4 regions of the Polaromonas sp. P1_A2 genome follow, and region 4 is predicted to be linked to each of the others. Evidence: predicted binding sites of a transcription regulator. Region 4 holds the regulator's gene; each other region holds the start of a gene.
The links. Region 4 encodes sigma-54, which starts transcription at its own class of promoters, with help from an activator protein. Its sites were predicted from a motif close to TGGCANGNAANCTGCTTT; they were not measured.
Positions count from the first base shown of each region.

Region 1: a site for sigma-54 is predicted at 2,310-2,327, ahead of AC1D09_RS09790 (formate/nitrite transporter family protein). Genes of this name have one in related genera too.
Region 2: a site for sigma-54 is predicted at 2,271-2,288, ahead of AC1D09_RS12125 (DUF1028 domain-containing protein). Genes of this name have one in related genera too.
Region 3: a site for sigma-54 is predicted at 1,841-1,858, ahead of nirB (nitrite reductase large subunit NirB). Genes of this name have one in related genera too.

Region 1 covers NZ_JBFTZI010000002.1:591,872-597,009, forward strand. Annotated here, with positions in the region: gene AC1D09_RS09775 (ketopantoate reductase family protein) at 1-636, shown strand, start outside; gene AC1D09_RS09780 (SDR family oxidoreductase) at 812-1,564, shown strand; gene AC1D09_RS09785 (cupin domain-containing protein) at 1,797-2,201, shown strand; gene AC1D09_RS09790 (formate/nitrite transporter family protein) at 2,512-3,324, shown strand; gene AC1D09_RS09795 (bifunctional protein-serine/threonine kinase/phosphatase) at 3,388-5,133, shown strand.
Region 2 covers NZ_JBFTZI010000003.1:19,547-24,684, forward strand. Annotated here, with positions in the region: gene argE (acetylornithine deacetylase) at 1-1,211, shown strand, start outside; gene AC1D09_RS12120 (tripartite tricarboxylate transporter substrate binding protein) at 1,266-2,225, shown strand; gene AC1D09_RS12125 (DUF1028 domain-containing protein) at 2,386-3,105, shown strand; gene AC1D09_RS12130 (ABC transporter ATP-binding protein) at 3,102-4,130, shown strand; gene AC1D09_RS12135 (ABC transporter ATP-binding protein) at 4,127-5,138, shown strand, end outside.
Region 3 covers NZ_JBFTZI010000005.1:78,334-83,471, forward strand. Annotated here, with positions in the region: gene nirB (nitrite reductase large subunit NirB) at 1-1,567, opposite strand, end outside; gene AC1D09_RS18930 (type IV pili methyl-accepting chemotaxis transducer N-terminal domain-containing protein) at 1,959-3,242, shown strand; gene AC1D09_RS18935 (bifunctional protein-serine/threonine kinase/phosphatase) at 3,307-5,055, shown strand.
Region 4 covers NZ_JBFTZI010000001.1:31,975-37,112, forward strand. Annotated here, with positions in the region: gene AC1D09_RS00145 (THUMP domain-containing class I SAM-dependent RNA methyltransferase) at 1-1,280, opposite strand, end outside; gene AC1D09_RS00150 (RNA polymerase factor sigma-54) at 1,289-2,827, opposite strand; gene lptB (LPS export ABC transporter ATP-binding protein) at 2,963-3,745, opposite strand; gene lptA (lipopolysaccharide transport periplasmic protein LptA) at 3,761-4,390, opposite strand; gene AC1D09_RS00165 (thiol:disulfide interchange protein DsbA/DsbL) at 4,550-5,138, opposite strand, start outside.

The sequences.
Region 1 (5,138 bases), on a different contig from region 4:
CATCTCAAGCCCAACACCCTGGTGCTGTGCCTGCAAAACGGCGTGGACAATGCCGACCGCCTGCGCGCGGTGCTGCCCGAAACTGCCGTGGCCGCCGCCGTGGTTTATGTCGCCACCGAAATGGCCGGCCCCGGCCACCTCAAGCACCATGGCCGTGGCGACCTGGTGATCGAGCCTTCTGCCCTCAGCGACAGCGTGGCGCAGGCTTTGATGGCCGCCGGCGTGCCCACCGAGATCTCGGCCAATGTGCGCGGCGCGCTCTGGGCCAAACTTATTCTCAACTGCGCCTACAACGCCGTGTCGGCCATTGCCCAGCTGCCTTACGGCAAGACGGTGCAGGGCGTTGGCGTCATCGACGTGATGCGCGACGTGGTCGCCGAATGCCTGGCGGTCGCCAAGGCCGAAGGCGTGCAGGTGGCCGGCGACGTGCACACCGCCGTCGACAAGCTGGCCGGCAGCATGCCCAACCAGTACGCTTCCACCGCACAGGACCTGGCGCGCGGCAAGCCCACCGAAATCGACTACCTCAATGGCCTGATCGTCAAGCGCGGCGAGGCGTTGGGCGTGGCCGTGCCCGCGAACCGGGTGTTGTGGGCCATGGTGAAACTGCTTGAAGGAAAAACCGCCGCGGCCTGAGCGGCTCCTTGCAGGCGCAGCTCGACGAATGACTCCTTGCCCCAGGGGGGGGCGGGGCAAGAGAAATGGCAAGGGCAGGGCGCTGGCGTCACAAACCGGCAGCGTCAATCGTCATAGAGGCAGGGTGCTCAATTTCGAGCCACTCCACCTCTACCCTTGACCAGGAAGTACACACATGAAAATCGTCGTCATCGGAGGCTCAGGCCTCATCGGAAGCAAGCTCGTCAACAATCTTCGCGCGCGCGGCCATGAGGCCATCGCGGCCTCGCCGGCGTCCGGCGTCAACACGCTCACCGGCCAAGGGCTGGCCGAGGTCCTTGCGGGCGCCCATGTGGTGGTCGACGTGGCCAATTCGCCCTCGTTTGAAGACAAGGCCGTGCTGGAATTTTTTGAAACCTCGGGCCGCAACCTGCTGGCGGCCGAAGCGGCCGCCGGTGTTTTACACCACATCGCGCTTTCCGTCGTGGGTACCGACAAGCTGGTGGAAAGCGGTTATTTCCGCGGCAAGATCGCCCAGGAAAAAATCATCAGGGCCAGCAGCATCCCTTACACCATCGTGCATTCCACCCAGTTCATGGAATTCCTGGGTGGCATCGCCCAGTCGGGCACCGAGGGGCAGACGGTGCGGCTGTCGCCGGCCTTTGTGCAACCCATCGCGTCGGACGACGTGGCCGCCGCGATGGCCGACTTCACGCTGGGCGCGCCGGCCAACGGCACGGTCGAGATCGCCGGCCCGGAAAAAGTTCGCCTCCCGGACCTCGTCCAGCGCTTCCTGACGGCAAGCAATGACCCGCGCAAGGTCGTCGCCGACCCGCAGGCACGCTACTTCGGCGCCGCGCTCAAGGACGACACCCTGGTGCCGGCCGGCAAGGCGCGTTTGGGCGCCATAACTTTCGAGGACTGGTTCAAATCCCAGCCCGCGAAATAAGCCGCTACTCCTTCCCCCTCTGGGGGAAGGCTGGGATGGGGGCTCCCCGGTGCCTGTTCCACGCCGGCCTCGCAATCGGTCGCCGCTGGCCCCCATCCCTACCTTCCCCCAGCGGGGGAAGGAGCAAGAGTGAGGGCAGGGCGCCGGTGTCACAAACCGGCGCCGCCAATCGTCATAAGGGCAGGTGCACCTCAATCCCGAGCCACCCCCGCAACCCTATGAAGAAGCCATCATGAACAAGACCTGTGTTTCCCTGTTTCTCGCCAGCGCCGCCTTGCTCGCCCAGCCCGCCATGGCCGCCGGCCCCGAGGGCGTGACCGTCAAGCCGGTCATGGCCAAGGACCTGTCCGATCTTCCCGGCAAGGAAGGCCTGATGATCACCGTTGATTACGCCCCCGGCGCCGCCGACCCGGTGCACCGCCATCACGCGCATGCCTTTGTCTATGTGCTTGAAGGCTCCATCGTGATGCAGGTCAAGGGCGGCAAGGAAGTCACCTTGACGGCCGGCCAGAGCTTTTATGAAGGTCCCAAGGACATCCATACCGTGGGCCGCAACGCCAGCACCACCCAGCCCGCGAAGTTCCTGGTGCTGTTGCTCAAGAAGAAAAAAGCCGAGGTGCTGGAGCTGGTGAAGTAGGCACCAAAATGTTGAGCCGGTCCCGATCGGTGCACGCATTTGGGGCGACGCATGCAGGTTGCCGGCGCATGGCGGGGTAAAAAAGCCGGTTTCAGGCCGCAATCCCAGCGGCACAGTAGTTGCTTTGAGTGATCCGCCCGGCTAATGACGGCCGGGCACGGCGCGGCCTATCTCTATGTAGGGGCCGTTGCCCGGCGGATCAATGGATAACGACGTCCACTTCCAGCCTCCCACTTTGGGGGCGCCTGGGGGTGGATTTTTTTTGGCCTTTTCTTTTTTAAGGCCGGTAACCCAAAAACTCGAGGAACGTATGGCTTATCTAGTGCCTTCGGAATTTGTGACCAAGATGGTGGACGCGGGGGAGTCCAAGATATTCATGTCCACCCGCGACACCGTTATCCGGGCCTATATGGCCGGCGCCATCCTGGCCCTGGCGGCCTGGTTCGCCGTCACCATCAATGTGCAGACCGGCCAGCCCCTGCTGGGCGCCGTGCTGTTCCCGGTGGGTTTTGTCATGCTCTACCTGTTCGGCTTTGATTTGCTGACCGGCGTGTTCGTGCTGTGCCCGCTGGCGCTGATCGACAAGCGCCCGGGCGTCACCCTCAAGGGCGTGCTGCGCAACTGGGGCCTGGTCTTTACCGGCAACTTCCTGGGGGCGTTCACGGTGGCCGTGATGATGGCCATCTACGTCACCAACGGCTTCTCGACGGAGCCCAGCGCGGTTGGCAAGGCCATAGGCGTGGTGGGCGAGAACCGCACCCTGGGCTACCAGAAGTACGGCGCCAACGGCATGCTCACGCTCTTTGTGCGCGGCATGCTGTGCAACTGGATGGTGTCGGCCGGCGTGGTCGGCGCGATGATTTCCACCCAGGTCAGCGGCAAGGTGATCGCCATGTGGATGCCCATCATGCTGTTTTTCTACATGGTGTTCGAGCACTCCATCGTGAACATGTTTCTGTTCCCCTCGGGCCTGCTGCTGGGCGCGCACTTCACCATCATGGACTACCTGATCTGGAACGAAATTCCCACGGTGCTGGGCAACCTGGTGGGCGGCCTGGCTTTCACCGGCTTGACGCTGTATGCCACGCACGTTAAAACCGGACCGGCTCGTAACTTCAAATAATCCGCTTCCACAACAAAAGCCCTCGCGCAGGCCAGTTGCGCGAGGGCTTTGTCGCCACCCCCTATGTCCTCTGAACTGAAGATCTCTGCAGGCCAGTATTCGGACAAGGGCCGCAAGGAAAGCAACCAGGATTTCCACGGCATCTACGTGCCGCAGGAGCCGCAGCTCAGCGCCAAGGGCATCGCCATCGCGCTGGCCGACGGCATCAGCAGCAGCGCCGTCAGCGACGTCGCCAGCCAGTACGCCGTCACCGGTTTCCTGGAAGACTATTACTGCACCTCGGAAGCCTGGTCGGTCAAGACATCGGCCGAGCGCATCCTGAGCGCCACCAACTCCTGGCTGCATGCGCAGACGCAAAAAAGCCCTTACCGCTACGACAAGGACAAGGGTTATGTGTGCACCCTGAGCGCCATGGTCATCAAGTCGGCCACCGCGCATATTTTTCATGTCGGCGATTCGCGCATCTACCGCCTGCGCGGCAAGGCGCTGGAGCAACTGACCCGCGACCACCGCGTGTGGATCGCCCAGGGCCAAAGCTACCTGGGCCGCGCGCTGGGCTTCAAGCCCCAGCTGGAAATCGACTACCAGACCCAGCAGGTGGAGCAGGGCGACCTCTTTTTGCTGGCCACCGACGGCGTGTACGAACACGTGACCGAGCACGACATGGCCGGCATCATCCGCCGCCATGCCGATGAGCCAGAGGGCTTGGACCTTGCGGCCAGGTCCATCGTCGACAAAGCCTTTGAACGCGGCAGCGGCGACAACCTCACGGCCCAGATCGTGCGCGTCGATGCGCTGCCCCGCCGTGAAGCCGGCGAGATGCTGCAGCAGCTCTCAGGCCTGCCGCTGCCGCCCATGCTCGAGGCCAGGACACAGTTTGACGGCTACACCATTGTTCGCGAAGTGCAGGGCAGCAGCCGCAGCCATATCTACCTGGCGACCGACAACGACAGCGGCGCGCTCGCCATCCTTAAAACGCCCTCTATAGACCTGGGCGGCGACCCGGCCTACCTGGAGCGCTTCCTGACCGAAGAGTGGATCGCCAGGCGCATCAACAGCGCCCATGTGCTCAAGCCCCATGTGCCGACCCGCAAGCGCCACTATGTGTACGTGGCCACCGAATACATAGACGGGCAGACGCTGGCCCAGTGGATGATTGACAACCCCCGGCCCGCGCTGGAGTCGGTACGCGGCCTGGTCGAGCAGATCGCCAAAGGCCTGCGCGCCTTTCACCGGCTGGAGATGCTGCACCAGGACCTGCGGCCCGAGAACATCATGATCGACAACACCGGCACCGCCAAGATCATCGACTTCGGCGCCACCCGCGTGGCCAGCCTTGCGGAGCTTGACGGTCCCGGCGGGCGGGATGACATCCTGGGCACGGCCCAGTATTCAGCGCCCGAGTATTTCCTGGGCGAGGGCGGCACCACCCGCTCCGACCTCTTCTCGCTGGGCGTCATCACCTACCAGATGCTGACCGGGCGGCTGCCCTATGGCGCCGAAGTCGCCAAAAGCCGCACCCGCGCCGCGCAAAACCGGCTGCGCTACGACTCCGCGCTGCGCGACGACCGCGAGATTCCGGCCTGGATAGACGATGTGCTGCGCAAGGCCGTGCACCCCGACCCGGCCAAACGTTATGGCGAGCTGTCGGAGTTTGTGTACGACCTGCGCCACCCCAACCGGGCTTTTATCCACAAGACGCGCCAGCCCTTGCTCGAGCGAAACCCGCTGGCCTTCTGGCGAGGGCTGGCGCTTATCCTGGCCGTGGTCATTGTGGTGATGCTGGCCCTGAAATCGACGACCGGTTAGCCCGG
Region 2 (5,138 bases), on a different contig from region 4:
CCCTCCCCAGCTCCGCCCGCCAGTCCATCCAGGCCGCCGACCTCGCCGCCCTGCCGCTGATTGAAAAATGGGTGTCCTTTGCCTCCGTCTCGCGCGACAGCAACCTGCCGCTCCTCGACTGGACCCAGGCGCGGCTGGAAGCCCTGGGCATTGAATGCCGCCGCACCTATGACGACAGCGGCAAGAAGGCCAACCTCTGGGCCACCCTGCCCGCGGAAAACGGCGAAACCAGGCTGGGCGGCCTGGTGCTCTCGGGCCATACCGACGTCGTGCCGGTGGACGGCCAGCCCTGGGACACCGACCCCTTCGCCGCGCAGGTCATAGGCGACAAGCTCTACGGCCGCGGCGTGACCGACATGAAAAGCTACGGCGCGACCGCCCTCATGATGGTGCCCGAGCTCCTCAAGCGAAGACTCAAGCGCCCGGTGCACCTGGCTTTCAGCTACGACGAGGAGGTCGGCTGCATAGGCGTGCGCCGCCTGATCGCCGACATGGTGGAGCAGGGCTACCAACCCGCCGGCTGCATCGTCGGCGAGCCCACCGGCATGCAGGTGGTGATCGCGCACAAGGGCAAGCACGCCTACAAAACCTCGGTGCGCGGCTTCGAGGCGCACTCCTCGCTGACACCGCTGGGCGTCAACGCGGTGGAGATCGCCTGCGAGTTCGTCGCCCACCTCAAGTCCATGCACCGCCGCCTGGTGGCGCAGGGCCCCTTCGACCCGATCTACGACGTGCCCCACACCACCATACACACCGGCGTGATCGCCGGCGGCACCGCGCTCAACATCATCCCGCGCGACTGCGACGTGACCTGGGAGATTCGCCACCACCACATGAATTCGCCGGTCGAGCTGTTCAACGAAGCCAAGGCCTTTGCCGACAGCCTGGTGCCGGCCATGCAGGCCGTGGCTGCCGATACCGGCATCAGCCATAAACTCAATTCGGTGCTGCCCGGTTTCGCGACGGACGCCGGCAGCGAGATCGCCCGGCTGTGCTTCAAATGCGCGGACGTGGATGCCAACTCGGGCGCCGGCAAGGTCTCCTTTGGCACGGAAGCTGCATTGTTTCACCAGGCCGGTGTACCGACCATCGTGTGCGGCCCCGGCCACATCGCGCAGGCGCACCAGCCCAACGAATGGGTCACGCTGGACCAACTCGCCTGGTGCGAGCGCTTTATGCGCCGCCTGGCCGACGAGATCTGCGTGAACTGAAAATCCGACCCGCAAAAGCAAGCACAAGCACCCCTCACCGAAAGAAAACATTCCATGATGCAACGCCGAGATTTCCTGGGCACCGGCCTGGCCCTGGCCGCGGGCAGCGCCCTCGCCCAGTCCAATAACAAAATCGTGCGCATCGTGGTGCCCTTCGCGGCGGGCGGCGTGCAGGACTTGCTGGCGCGCGCCATGTCCACCGAGCTGGGAACGGCGCTGGGCCAGACCGTCATCATCGAGAACCGGCCGGGCGCGGGCGGCACCGTGGGCACAGGTTATGTCGCCAAGTCGGCGCCCGACAGCGGCGCCATGGTGCTGGGCGCGGCCAGCCACAACATCGCCGGCTCGCTGTACACCAAGCTCAGCTACGACCCGCAAAAAGACTTCGCACCCATGGCGCACATAGGCACGGCCGATTACGTGCTGATGATCCATCCCGACGTGCCCGCCAAGACCGCGGCCGAGTACATACGCTATGCCAAGGCCAACCCCGGCAAGCTCAACTACGCGACCGCCGGCATCGGCAGCGCCACCCACCTGTCCATGGCCTACTTCAACGGCCTGGCCGGCATCGATGTGGTGCATGTTCCGCTCAAGGCCACGGGCGAGGCGATCAACGAAGTGATCTCGGGCCGCGCGCAGGCCGTGATCGCCGCCAGCATAGGCGCGCTGGCATTCGCCAGGGACAGCCGCATACGCCTGATAGGCGTGACCTCGCCCAAGCGCTCCAAGTACCTGCCCGAGGTGCCGACCATCGCCGAAAGCGGCCTGCCCGGTTACCAGTTCGACTCCTGGTTCGGCCTGCTGGGCCCCGCCGCCACGCCGGCGGCCGAGGTCAACCGCGTCAACGCGGCCATGGCCAAGGTCCTCAAGGATCCCGTGGTGCTGGAGCGCCTGGACAAGCAGGGGATTGAACCGCTGGCCATGAGCAATGCCGACTTCGCGAAGCTGCTGGCGGTCGACTACAAACGCATGGCGGAAGTTGTAAGGGCCTCCGGCGCCAAAGTCGAATAGACAGCGAAGTGGCGCCCCTGGCGCCAGGCACAGTCCGCCGAAGCGTGGCATGATAAATGCGTCATCCGTTCGCTGTTTGAAAGTCGCTTCATGCGGCTTTTTGTTTGCGGGGAGCACGAGACGCCCGACCAAGGGCGCAGTTGCGATGAAAGTCTGATACATGACATGGTCCCTCATCGCGCGCGATTCATCGGGCGCGTTTGGCGTGGCGGTTGCCAGCAAATTTTTTGCCGTGGGCGCTCTGTGCCCGCACGCCCGCAGCGGCGTGGGCGCATTGGCCACGCAGGCACTGGTCAACCCTCTGTATGCCGCGCCGGCGCTGGACGGCCTGGCCTTCGGCCAATCTCCCGACTACATCATCAAGCGCCTGACCTCGGCCGACGAAGGCCGTGACCACCGCCAGCTGCACCTGATAGGCGCAAACGGCCAGGCCGCCGGCTATACCGGCAGCGCCTGCATAGACTGGTGCGGCCACAGGGCGGGCGCCGGCTATTCGGTCGCCGGCAACATGCTGGCCGGCCCGCAGGTGATCGAAGCCACGGCTCTCGCCTATGAAGCCAATGCCCAACTCCCGTTTGCCGAACGCCTGATCGCCGCGCTCGCCGCCGGCGAAGCCGCGGGCGGCGACAAGCGCGGCAAGCAGGCCGCGGCACTCCTTATCTTCACCACCGAGGACTACTGCGCGCTGGACCTGCGCGTGGACGACCACACCGAGCCCCTGCAGGAACTGCGCCGCCTCTACGACAAAAGCCTGGAGCGCTACCAGCCTTTCAGCGCCTGCCTGCCTTCGCGCCGCAGCCCGGCCGGCGTCACCGACCGCGCGCTGATCGAGGCCGAGATCTCGCGCTTTCACGCCAGGCGCAACGGAGCCGCCGAATGACGGCTTTGCTGGAAGTGAGCGGCCTGCGCACCAGCTTCAAGCTCGAAGGCGGCGGTGAATTCGCCGCGGTGGACGGCATCAGTTTTTCGGTGGACTCCGGCCGCACGCTGGGCATCGTCGGTGAATCGGGCTGCGGCAAAAGCGTGACCTCGCTGTCCATCATGGGCCTGCTGCCCAAGGGCCAGGGCCGCGTCTCGGCAGGCTCCATCCGCTTTGAAGGCACCGACCTGGCCACACTGGGGCCGGACGCCATGCGCGCGCTGCGCGGCAACCGCATGGCCATGATCTTCCAGGAGCCCATGACCTCGCTGAACCCGGCCTTCACGATTGGCGACCAGCTCATCGAGGGTATACGCTGCCACCGCAACATCAGCGCGGCCGAGGCCAGGACCCACGCCATAGACATGCTGCGCCGCGTGCGCATCCCCTCGCCCGAGCAGCGCATCGACGAATACCCGCACAAGCTCTCGGGCGGCATGCGCCAGCGCGTGATGATCGCCATGGCGCTGGCCTGCGAGCCGCAGCTGCTGATCGCCGACGAGCCGACCACCGCGCTGGACGTCACCATCCAGGCGCAGGTGCTGGACCTGATGCGCACGCTGCGCGAGGAAACCGGCACCGCCATCATCCTGATCACCCACGACCTGGGCGTGATCGCCGAACTGGCCGACGACGTCGCCGTGATGTATTCCGGCAGGATCGTGGAGCGCGCGCCCGTGGCCCGGCTGTTCGCCGAGCCGCAGCACCCTTACACCATAGGGCTGCTCGGCTCCATCCCCAAGCTGCACCTGGCGCAGGAGCGGCTCAACGCGATCGAAGGCCAGGTGCCCACGCCCATGACACGCATGGACGGCTGCCGCTTCGCGCCGCGATGCCCTTTTGCCGTCGACAAGTGTTTGCAGGAGGTGCCGCCTTTGATGGACATGGGCGAGGGCCACGAGGCCGCCTGCTGGCGCGCGCCGCTGGATGCGGACACCTCAACCCGGCGCGGCACGCATGCCGTGTCCAGCGAGGTGACGCCATGAGCGCGCTGCTGAAAGTCGAAAACCTGGTCAAGCATTTCCCGGTGCGCCCGCACCTGTTCAGCCGCTCCAGGGCGGTCGTGCATGCGGTCGACGGGCTGAACTTCGAGCTGAACGCCGGCGAGACCATGGCATTGGTGGGCGAGTCGGGCTGCGGCAAGTCCACCGTGGGCCGGCTGGTGCTGCGGCTGCTGGACGCGACCTCGGGCCAGGTCTGGTTTGACGGCGAGGACCTGATGGCGCTGCCGGCCGGCCGCCTGCGCGCCAAGCGCCGCGAGTTGCAGATGATTTTCCAGGACCCGTATTCCTCGCTGAACCCGCGCATGACGGTGGAGCAGGCCCTGGCCGAGCCGCTGGCCCTGCACGGCCTGGCGCGCGGGCGGCACCGCGAACGCGCCGCCGAACTGCTGGACCTGGTCGGCCTGGCACCGCAATACCTGCAGCGCTACCCGCATGAGTTTTCCGGCGGGCAGCGCCAGCGCATAGGCATTGCCCGCGCACTAGCGGTCGAGCCGCGGCTCATCGTCTGCGATGAGGCGGTGTCGGCGCTGGACGTGTCCATCCAGGCGCAGGTGGTCAACCTGCTGCAGGACCTGCAGCGGCGCCTGGGCCTGGCTTATGTGTTCATCGCGCACGACCTCGCGGTGGTCAAGCACATCGCCTCGCACGTGGCCGTGATGTACCTCGGGCAAATCGTCGAATACGCCGACAAGCAAAGCCTGTTCGCGCAACCCCGCCACCCGTACACACAGGCCCTGCTGTCGGCGATTCCCGTGCCCGAACCTGGCCTCAAGCGCGAACGCACGCTGCTGCAGGGCGACGTGCCCAACCCCATCACCCCGCCCTCGGGCTGCCGCTTCAGGACGCGCTGCCCGCATGCGCGCGAACGCTGCGCCGAGGAAGTGCCCGCGTTGCGTTCGCAGGGCGGCCACGCCGTGGCCTGCCATTTCTGGGAAGAGATCAAAGCGCCGGCCGGCATCACGGGCGGCGCCGTCGTGAACGAGAGGCTGC
Region 3 (5,138 bases), on a different contig from region 4:
GCGTCTTCCATTCCATGAACTTGTAGACCTCGGAGATCGTCAGCAGCTTGTTGGCGCGTATCGCATCGCGCACCGCCTGGTGGCCGTGGTCGGTGCAGCCGCACATGGCCTTGAGCTTAGGCGTGGCCGAGTAGTCGCCGCCGGCCGTGAACATCAGGATCTGCTCGACCAGGCCGGTGCAGGAGCCGCAGGAGGCGCTGGCCTTGGTGTGCTTCTTCACCTCGTCGAGCGTGAACAGGCCCTTTTCCTTGATGGCCTTGCAGATGGTGCCCTTGTTGACGCCGTTGCAGCCGCAGACCTCGGCGTCGTCGGGCATGGTGGCGGCCTTGTTGTGGCCTTCATGGCCTGTGTCGCCGAGATTGGACTCGCCGAAGATCAGCTTGTCGCGGATGTCGGCCACGCTGCGGCCGTCGCGCAGCAGCTTGAAGTAGTAGCTGCCGTCCACCGTGTCGCCGTAGAGGCAGGCGCCGACCAGCTTGTCGTCCTTGATCACCAGCTTTTTGTAGACGCCGCCGAAGGGGTCGCTCATCACGATTTCCTCGGCGCCGTCGCTGCCCATGAACTCGCCGGCGCTGAACAGGTCTATGCCCGTGACCTTGAGCTTGGTGGAGGTCAGCGAACCCGAATAACGGCCTATGCCGAACTGCGCCAGGTGGTTGGCCGCCACCTTGGCCTGTTCAAACAGCGGCGCCACCAGGCCGTAGGCGATGCCGCGGTGCGCCGCGCATTCGCCCACCGAGTAGATGCGCGCGTCGGTGACAGTCTGCATGGTGTCGTTGACGACGATGCCCTTGTTGCAGTGCAGGCGCATGGATTCGGCCAGCTGGGTGTTGGGGCGTATGCCCACCGCCATGACCACGAGGTCGGTGGCCACTTCGCTGCCGTCCTTGAACTTGATGGACTTCACGCGGCCTTCTTCGTTGCCGGTGAGCTCCTGGGTCTGCGCGCCGATCAGGAACTTCAGGCCGCGGTCTTCCAGCGATTTCTGCAGCAGCTTGCCCGCCACGTCGTCGAGCTGGCGCTCCATCAGCCAGGGCATGACGTGCACCACGGTGACTTCCATGCCGCGCAGCATCAGGCCGTTGGCCGCTTCCAGGCCCAGCAGGCCGCCGCCGATGACGACCGCCTTCTTGTATTTCTCGGAGGCCTCGATCATCGCGTTGGTATCGGCGATATCGCGGTAGGCGATCACGCCCGCCAAGTCCTTGCCCGGCACCGGCAGGATGAAGGGGTTGGAGCCGGTGCACATCAGCAGGCGGTCGTATTCCTCTTCGGTGCCGTCCTCGGCGCGCACGATGCGCTTGACGCGGTCGACTTCCACCACTTTTTTGCCGGCATGCAGCGTGATGTGGTTGTCCTTGTACCAGTCCCAGGAGTTCAGCACGATCTCATCCAGCGTCTGCTCCCCGGCCAGCACGGGCGACAGCAGGATGCGGTTGTAGTTGGGATGGGGCTCGGCGCCGAAGACCGTGATGTCGTACAGGTCGGGCGCGACCTTGATCAGCTCTTCCAGGGTGCGCACGCCGGCCATGCCGTTTCCGACCATTACCAGTTTTGATTTTTTCATGGGGCTACTCCAGGGGATTCAATGTGTCTAGGTGCAAACGTCATGCCACGGCCGTGCCGCACAGGTCGCGCAGGCACGCGTCCACGCGGCTTGTCAGGGGGTGCAAGCCGGTCTGGCTTGCCGGAAACAGGATGAAATTCATGATGCTCTCTCCCGGTCAACAGGGATCCGGGTCGTTGACCCGGTATGAGGCACACCATTACGCACGTCGTTGTGCGCAGGACCCGCAGTGCATTCGCTAAGGTCGGGCGCGTCGTTACGCCCGCGATAGCTAATGCAAAACTTGTGCCATATCATTGGCCTGCAAGCCGCGCCCAGAATCCGCAGCCGGCGCGTGGCGCGCGACTTGCATCCTTGCCAGCCTTATTTCCCTCCCAAGCTATTGATTTGTATGACTTCCGCATTGGTAAACCTGAACGGCCCCGCCGGTGCCAACCCGCTGGTCTCCGACCTTGAGGCGGCCGGCATCCAGGTCCTGGGGGTGCTCCACGAGCGCAGCAAACTGGTGCAGGAGGCACTGCGGCAGGCGCCCGACGTGCTGGTTTGCCACGATGCGCTGCCCGATGAGGCCTTGTTCAAGCTCTTGCAGGTGGTCGGCGAGACCGCGCCTTGCCCCGTCCTGGTGTTCACCAGCGACAGCGATGCGGAAAAAATCACGCGCGCCACCGAGGTCGGGGTCCATGCCTATGTGGTCAACGGCTACAGCCCGCAGCGCCTGCGGCCGCTGATCCACCTGGCCCAGGCCCGCTTCAGGCGCGAGCAGGCCCTGCAGGGCGAGATGCGGGACATTGCCGGCCGCCTGGAAGAGCGCAAGGTGGTGGACCGCGCCAAGGGCATCCTGATGCGCGCCCGCCAGATGTCCGACGACGACGCCTTCCAGATTCTGCGCACTGCCTCCATGCACACCAACCAGCGCCTGGGCCAGGTGTCGCAGCACATCATCCATTCAGCCCGTTTCGCCGAAGACGTCAACCGCTCGGGCCAGTTGCGCATGCTGTCGCAGCGCCTGGTCAAGCTGGCGCTGCTGCGGCTGGCGGGCGTGCAGCCCGGGCGCGTGGCGCAGCTGCTCGCGGAGTCGGTGCAGCGCATAGACGCCAACATTGCCGCCCTCGGCAAAAGCCTGTCCAAGCCCACGTTTGGCGACCTGCTGGGGCAGGTGAGCCTGACCTGGGCGCGCCTGAAGCCCGCCCTGGAGGAAAGCCGGGCGGCCGGCGAGATGGCGCACCTGGACGAGCTCGCCGAGCTGCTGCTGCAGGAAGCCGAGCGCATGACCGCCATCCTTGAAAGCGCCGGCGCCATGCCGCCGCTGCAGATGCTCAACCTGGCCGGCCGCCAGCGCATGCTGAGCCAGCGCTTCGCGAAATACGCCTTGCTGCAAGTCCTGGGCGGCACGGCCTCGCAGCGCAGTGAAGTGGGCATGGCCGAGTCGCAGGCGGCTTTTGAGAAGGCGCTGCAATACCTCAACGACATTCCGCTGACCAGCAGAGAGATCCGCGAGTCCCTGGACAAGGCCGCCGCGGGCTGGGCACAGATGCGCACTGGCGCCGCGGGCATCGCCAAGGGCAAGGATGTGAAACGGCTGGAAGGCCTGGCCACCGCCAGCGAAGACCTGCTGGACGTGTTCGAGCAGCTCTCGGTGCAGTACGAGCGCAGCATGCAGATGCTGGTGGGCTAAGCCCTGGCGCAGTGCATTGCTGCAATGCACCAATATCGGGCATTGAACTTGCTTACATTGGTGCATGGCATTTGATCTGGACATTGGCTTTGCCACGCTGGCAGGCCGTAAAAACACCAACGAGGACTTCTGCGCGGCCATGCTGCCCGAACCGGGGCAAGAGGGCATGGGCTCCATCGTGGCGGTGGCCGACGGCGTGAGCACCGGCGGCATGGGCCGGGAAGCCGCGCAAACCACGGTCACCAGCTTGGTCCGCGACTACTACGGCACGCCCGAAACCTGGGACACCACGGTGGCGCTGGACCGCATCATCGGCGCGCAGAACGCCTGGCTGGCCGGCATCAACCGCCGGCGCCGGCCGGCCGTGGGCCTGACCACCCTCACGGCGCTGGTGCTGCGCGGGCAGTCCTACACCCTGGCGCATGTGGGCGATTCACGGGCTTATCTGCTGCGCGGCGGCACTTTGCAGCAGCTCACGCACGACCATGCGGTCAACCATCCCGACTTCAGGCACCAGCTGCTGCGCTCGGTGGGCGCCGAAGACCATGTGGTGGTCGACTACATGCAGGGCGACCTGCAGGTGGGCGACGTGTTTGTGCTCGTCACCGACGGCGTGCACGGCGTGCTGCGCGATGCGCGGCTGCGGGATTTTGCCGGCCTGCAGGAAGCGGGCGGCTCCCAACTGGCCAGCCAGGGACTGGTCGACGCCGCCCTGGCCGCCGGCAGCAACGACAACCTGACGGCCGTCGTGGTGCGCGTGCGCGGCCTGCTCGACGCCACCCTGCAGGACGTGAGCCGCATTGCCCAGACCCTGCCGGTGCCGCCCAGGCTCAAGGTCGGCGATGTGATCGACGGCCTGGTGGTGACCGCAAAAGTGGCCGACAACGAAATCCATGTGCTGTACCAGGTGCGCGACCCGGCCACGCGTGTTCTGTACGCCCTCAAGGCGCTGAACCCCGCGAGGTCCCACGATGGCGAGGAGCGCGCCATGCTGGCGCACGAGGCCTGGCTGGCCCTGCGCATGCAGTCGGGCCCGGCGGCGGGGCATCTGGTCAGGCTTCACGAAAGCCCGCCGGCCGGCCATGAGCGCAGCGCTTTTTACCTGCTGTACGACTGGCACAGCGGCGAGACGCTGCAGCAGCTGCTGGAACGCGGCCACAAATTCAGCGTGGAACAGGTGCTGGGCGCGGCCACCCAGGCGGCGCGCGCGCTGGGCCGGCTGCACCGCCAGTGCGTGATCCACCGCGACGTCAAGCCCGCCAACCTGCACCAGGGTGAAGACGGCGTGCTGCGCCTGCTGGACCTTGGCGTGGCCCTCAGCGGGCGCGAGCCCGAAGCCATGCGCAAGCTGCACGCCGGCACCCCCAGCTTCATCAATCCCGAACAATGGGGCTTCAGCGCCACAGGCAGCGACGGGCCCGAGGAATTGCCCGACGCGCAAAGCGACCTGTTCGCGCTGGGCGTCACCCTGTACCAGCTGCTGACCGCCAGGCTGCCCTACGGCGAGGTGCTGCCTTACCAGGCCGGCCGCTACTACCGAGACCCGGTGGCGCCCAGCCGCATCAATCCCGAAGTGCCGATCTGGCTGGACCACGTGGTGCTCAAGGCCGTGGCTCGCGACAAGCGGCGGCGCTTTGAAACCGCCGAAGAACTGCTGCTGGCGCTGGAGCGGGGTGCTTCGCGGCCGCTGACTGCGCCGCAGGGGACGCCCTTGATTGAACGGGATCCGGTGATGCTGTGGAAGTTGTTGTTGGCGGTTAGTGTGGTGGTGAATGTTTTGTTGATTTATTGGGTTTTGTTTTTACCTCGGTAAGGGGGCCGGGTCTTGCTCCGGCAGGCGCGCTCGTCCTCTTCATCCTCCTCCTTCCTCTGCTGAGTGCGGCTGGCCGGGTCTCG
Region 4 (5,138 bases):
TTCAGGCGCATCTTGCCGGGCAGCTTGAGGTCGGGCGTCAGCACGTGGGCCGTCCAGCCCGCGTAATTTTTCTTCCAGTGCGCGGCCAGCTGCGGAAAGAAGTCGGCGGCTTCCTCGCCCCAGGCGTTTTGCGCCTGTTCACGGCCCGGGTTGGCCGAGCGGTCGCGCGAGGTCTCGAAAGCGGGCTCTTCACGCGTGTCGCCGCTGTCGGGCCCCAAGGGCTGGCCGAACTCGTCGATGGGCTGGTTGCGGTGGTCGTGCTGGACTTCCCGGCCCTGCTGGCGGCGCTGGTCGCGGCCTTGCACGCCGGTGATGCCGGCCACACCGGCGACGTCGATGCGCTCGCCATAAGGCGGGTTCACCAGCATCACGCCCGAAGGCGCGGGCGGCATGCGCTGCAGCGCGTCGCCGCCGCGGAATTCCACCGCATTGGCCACGCCGGCACGTTCGGCATTGCGCTCGGCGAAGTCGACCATGCGGAAAGAGACGTCACTGCCGAACACCGGTGCCGTGGGCTCGGTGATGGCGGCTTCGGCCTGGTCCAGCAGGCCGTCCCACACATGGCCCTGGAAGGGCAGATACTTCTGGAAAGCAAAGCGCCGGTTGATGCCGGGCGCGATGTTGCAGGCGATCTGCGCGGCCTCGATGGCGATGGTGCCCGAGCCGCAGCAGGGGTCGTAGAGCGGCACACCGGTTTTGCACAGCTGGTCCCAGCCGCTGGCGGCAATCATCGCGGCGGCCAGGGTTTCCTTCAGCGGCGCGTCGCCCTTGTCCTCGCGCCAGCCGCGCTTGAAGAGGGGCTCGCCCGAGGTGTCGATGTAAATCGTGACGGTGTCCGTCGTCAGGTGCACATAGACACGCACGTCGGGCCAGCGCGTGTCGACGCTGGGCCGCACGTCATCGAACTTGGCGCGAAAGCGGTCGGCGATCGCGTCCTTGATCTTCAGCGCCGCGAAGTTCAGGCTGGTCAGCGGGCTGTGCTGGGCGGTGATCTCGACCTTGAAGGTCTGTTTGGGCGTGAACCAGATCTCCCAGGCCACGTTGGCGGCGGCGTTGTAGAGGTCCTGCTCGCCGCGGTACTGGTTGTGCTGCAGCTCGATGAGCACACGCTGCGCCAGGCGGCTGTGCAGGTTGAGCTGCAGCGCGTCGCGCCAGGAGGCCTGCAATTGCACGCCGGCGCGCCAGGCCTTGCCCTGGATGCCGGTGACGCGCTGCACCTCGGCGGCCAGCAGGGCCTCGACGCCCGCGGCGCAGGGTAAAAATAACTGGAGTTGATTCATGAGGCGGTTTAGAGAGACTTACGCAGATTTGCGGGTGCGATGCGCAAGGCTTCACGGTATTTAGCCACGGTGCGGCGCGCACATTCAATGCCCTGCTCCTTGAGCATCTCGGAAATCTGGTTGTCGCTGAGCGGTTTTTTCGCGCTTTCGGAGGAGACGAACTGCTTGATCAGCGCGCGCACCGCCGTGCTCGAGGCGTTGCCGCCGGTTTCGGTGCCCAGCGCGGAGCCGAAGAAATACTTCAGTTCAAAGGTGCCGAACGGCGTGCCCATGTACTTGGCGGTGGTCACGCGTGAAATGGTGGATTCGTGCAGGCCCAGTTCGTCGGCGATTTCGCGCAGCACCAGCGGGCGCATCGCGAGCTCGCCGTGCGTGAAGAAACTCTTTTGCCGCTCGACGATGGCGCTGCTCACGCGCAGTATGGTGTCAAAGCGCTGCTGGATGTTCTTGATGAACCAGCGCGCCTCCTGCAGGCGTTGCTGCAGCGCCTGGCCGTCCTGGCCCTTGTGCTGCTTGAGGGCATTGGCGTAGATGTCGTGCACGCGCAGGCGCGGCATCACGTCGCCGTTGAGCGTGACCTTGAAGCCCCGGCCCGACTTCACGACGATGACGTCGGGCACGATCAGGTTGCGTTCCACGTTGATGAAGCGGCGCCCGGGTTTGGGGTCCAGCCGGCCTATCACGGCGATCGCGCCCTTGATGGCGGCTTCGGTGAACCCGCACAGGTAGGACAGGCGCTTCACGTCGCGTTTGGCCAGCAGCTCCATGGGATGCTTGCACACGGCAATGGCGGCGCGGGTTTCCTCGCAGTCCTTGCAGTCGAGCAACTGCAGGCCCAGGCATTCGGCCAGGTTGCGCGCGCCCACGCCGGCCGGCTCCATGTGGTGCAGCAGCTTGAGCGCCATGGCAAAACGCTGCTCGAGGTCCTCGGCCTGTTCCAGGTCGCCGCCGGCCAGGCCGGCCGCGAGCGAGGCCAGGCTGTCTTCGAGGTAACCGTCGTCATTGAGCGACTCGATCAGGAAATGCAGGGCCGCGCGGTCTTCCTCTGAGAGGCGCAGGCCCAGCGACTGGCGGTGCAAATGGTCTTGCAGCGACTCATGGCCGCCCGTGAGGTCCGAGGCCTCGGCCTCGCTTTCCTCGTTGTTGTTCTTGCGCGCAGGCGCATCGCTGCCCCATTCGCTGTCGTCGGGGGTGGTCTCCACCGTGCCGTCGCCTTCCCAGCTTTCCTCGAGCTTGGGTTCCGCGCTGACCTCGGCCTCGCCGGCCGCTGAAAGGCCCGCGTCTTCCGCGCCGCCGCCGGCCGTTGCATCGGCGGCCGATTCAAACTCGCGGCTGTCCTGGCTGACCGGCGTGTTGACATGCTCCAGGCCGAACTCCTCGCGCACTGCGGTTTCGTCCGACACCTCGAGAAACGGGTTTTCGTCGAGCATCTGCTCGACTTCCTGGCTCAGCTCGAGCGTGGACAGCTGCAGCAGGCGTATCGACTGCTGCAGCTGGGGCGTCAGCGCAAGATGCTGCGAGACGCGGAGCGAGAGGCCCTGCTTCATGTCAAGGAGCTTTGAAGGAAGCGCAGAAAAAGTGCGAGCGGGGGCCGCGGATCTGGCTTTGCCAGGCCGCAGGCGCCGCCCCCTCGAGGGGGGAGGGAGCTACACGAAGTGAGCGACAAAGGGGGGGAGCCATCTTTACATTTTGAAGTGCTCGCCCAGATAGACGCGGCGCACATCGGCGTTGTTCACGATCTCGGACGGCGTGCCCTGGGCCAGCACGTGGCCGTCGCTGATGATGTAGGCATGGTCGCAGATGCCCAGCGTTTCGCGCACATTGTGGTCGGTGATCAGCACGCCGATGCCGCGCGACTTCAGGAAGCCGATGATGCGCTGGATCTCGATCACGGCGATCGGGTCTATGCCAGCGAAGGGTTCGTCAAGCAGGATGAAGCGCGGCTGGGTCGCCAGGGCGCGGGCGATCTCGACGCGGCGGCGTTCACCGCCCGACAGCGCCGGCGCCGGCGAATTGCGCAAATGGTCCACCCGCAGGTCCTGCAGCAGGGCATCGAGCCGCGACTCGATGTCGGCGCGGCCCAGCGGCTTGCCGTTCGCGTCCAGCTGCAGTTCAAGCACGGCGCGCACGTTTTCTTCCACCGTGAGCTTGCGGAAAATCGAGGCTTCCTGCGGCAGGTAACTCAGGCCCAGGCGGGCGCGCAGGTGAATCGGCATGTGCTCGACTGACTGGCCGTCGATGGAAATCTCGCCGGCGTCGGCGCGCACCAGGCCCACGATCATGTAGAAGGAGGTCGTCTTGCCGGCGCCGTTGGGCCCCAGCAGGCCCACGACCTCGCCTTTTTGCACGGCCACCGAAACGTCCTGCACGACCTTGCGGCTGCCGTAGGATTTTTGCAGCCCCTGCGCCACCAGGCGGCTGGGGGTTGCGGCCTTGGCCGCCGAAGTGTCAGTCACCACATCCATCTGTGCAGGTTCTTTCTATTTCTTTTCGGTGCCCAGCGTGGTGCTGGGGCGCAGGGCGGCGGGCGGGGCTGCGGGGGCGGGCGCGGCGCCCGGGGCCGATGCGGCGGCGCGCGGCGACAGCATGGCGCGTATGCGCCCGCTCGGGTTGGCGGCGGTGCTGTTCTGCGCGCCGCCGTCCACGGTGAAGACGTCGGTGTTGTTGTCGTAGACGATCACGGCGCCCGTGGTTTCATCCACCAGGGTGGCGCCGTTGTAGCGGCGCACCACGGCGCGCTTGATGAATTTGACCAGGTCGGCGCGGCTGTCGTATTCGATGCGCTCGCCCTCGCCTTCGATGTATTCGTCGACGCCGTCGCGTTTCTTGCGGTAGAAGGCCAGCTTGCCGGGCGCCGCGATGGCGATCGCCTGCTGGTAGCCCTCGGGGTCCTGGCTCACGTCGACCCGCGCGCCGCGCACGATGGTCGTGCCCTTGGTGATCACCACATTGCCGGTGAACACGCTGGTTTGCTTCAGGTCGTCATAACGCAGGGCATCGGCCTCCGCGTTCATGGGCTTGTCCCGGTCGGCTTTTTCGGCCCAGGCCGGAAACGCCGCCCCCAGCGCCAAAGCGGCCGGCAGGACGAGGAAATAAAGGGGGTGTTTCATAAGGCACGAATCTTGCTGCTTTGGGTTGGGCCATTGTAGCCATGCAAGCTGTGGGAATGGCTTGCACGGGTGAATATTAGGGGCATAAAAAAACCCGCCTGGAACGAGGCGGGTTTTTCGGCGTGGGCCGCTGCGGCCCTGGACGGATGCCTTACGGCCTTACTTTTTGATGCGCGACTGCGCGATCAGGTAATCGGTGACCTGCAGCGCGCGGACCATGCTTTGGGCCAGGGTGGCCGAGGTGTAGTAACGCCCCGCAATGCCCAGCGCCGGCACGCCGTCGACCTTGTAGATGTCCTGCAGCTGCGTGGCCTTGCGGGCCTTGGTGGTGACGGTGAAGGAGTTGTACATCTCGATGAACTTGGCCTTGTCCAGGCCTTGCTTTTCGGCCCAGGCGGCGATGGAGTCGGCGGTGTTGAGCGCGAACTTTTCCACGTGGATCGCGTAAAACACCTTTTTGTGGAGTTCCTCGACCTTGCCCATGGCCTCGAGCACATAAAAAAGGCGCTGCTGGGGCTCGAAATCGGGGCGGAAGGCGACCGGCACGCGCCGCACCGTCACATCCTTGGGCGCCTGCTTCATCCAGGCCTCGAGCGTCGGCTCAAAGGCATTGCAATGCGGGCAGCTGTACCAGAAGAACTCCACCACCTCGACCTGGCCCGCGGGGACCTCGGTGGGCGCCGGCTTGTCCAGCGTCACATAGTCGGCGCCGTCCTTGGGGGCCTTGGCCTGGGCTTGCGCCAGCGTG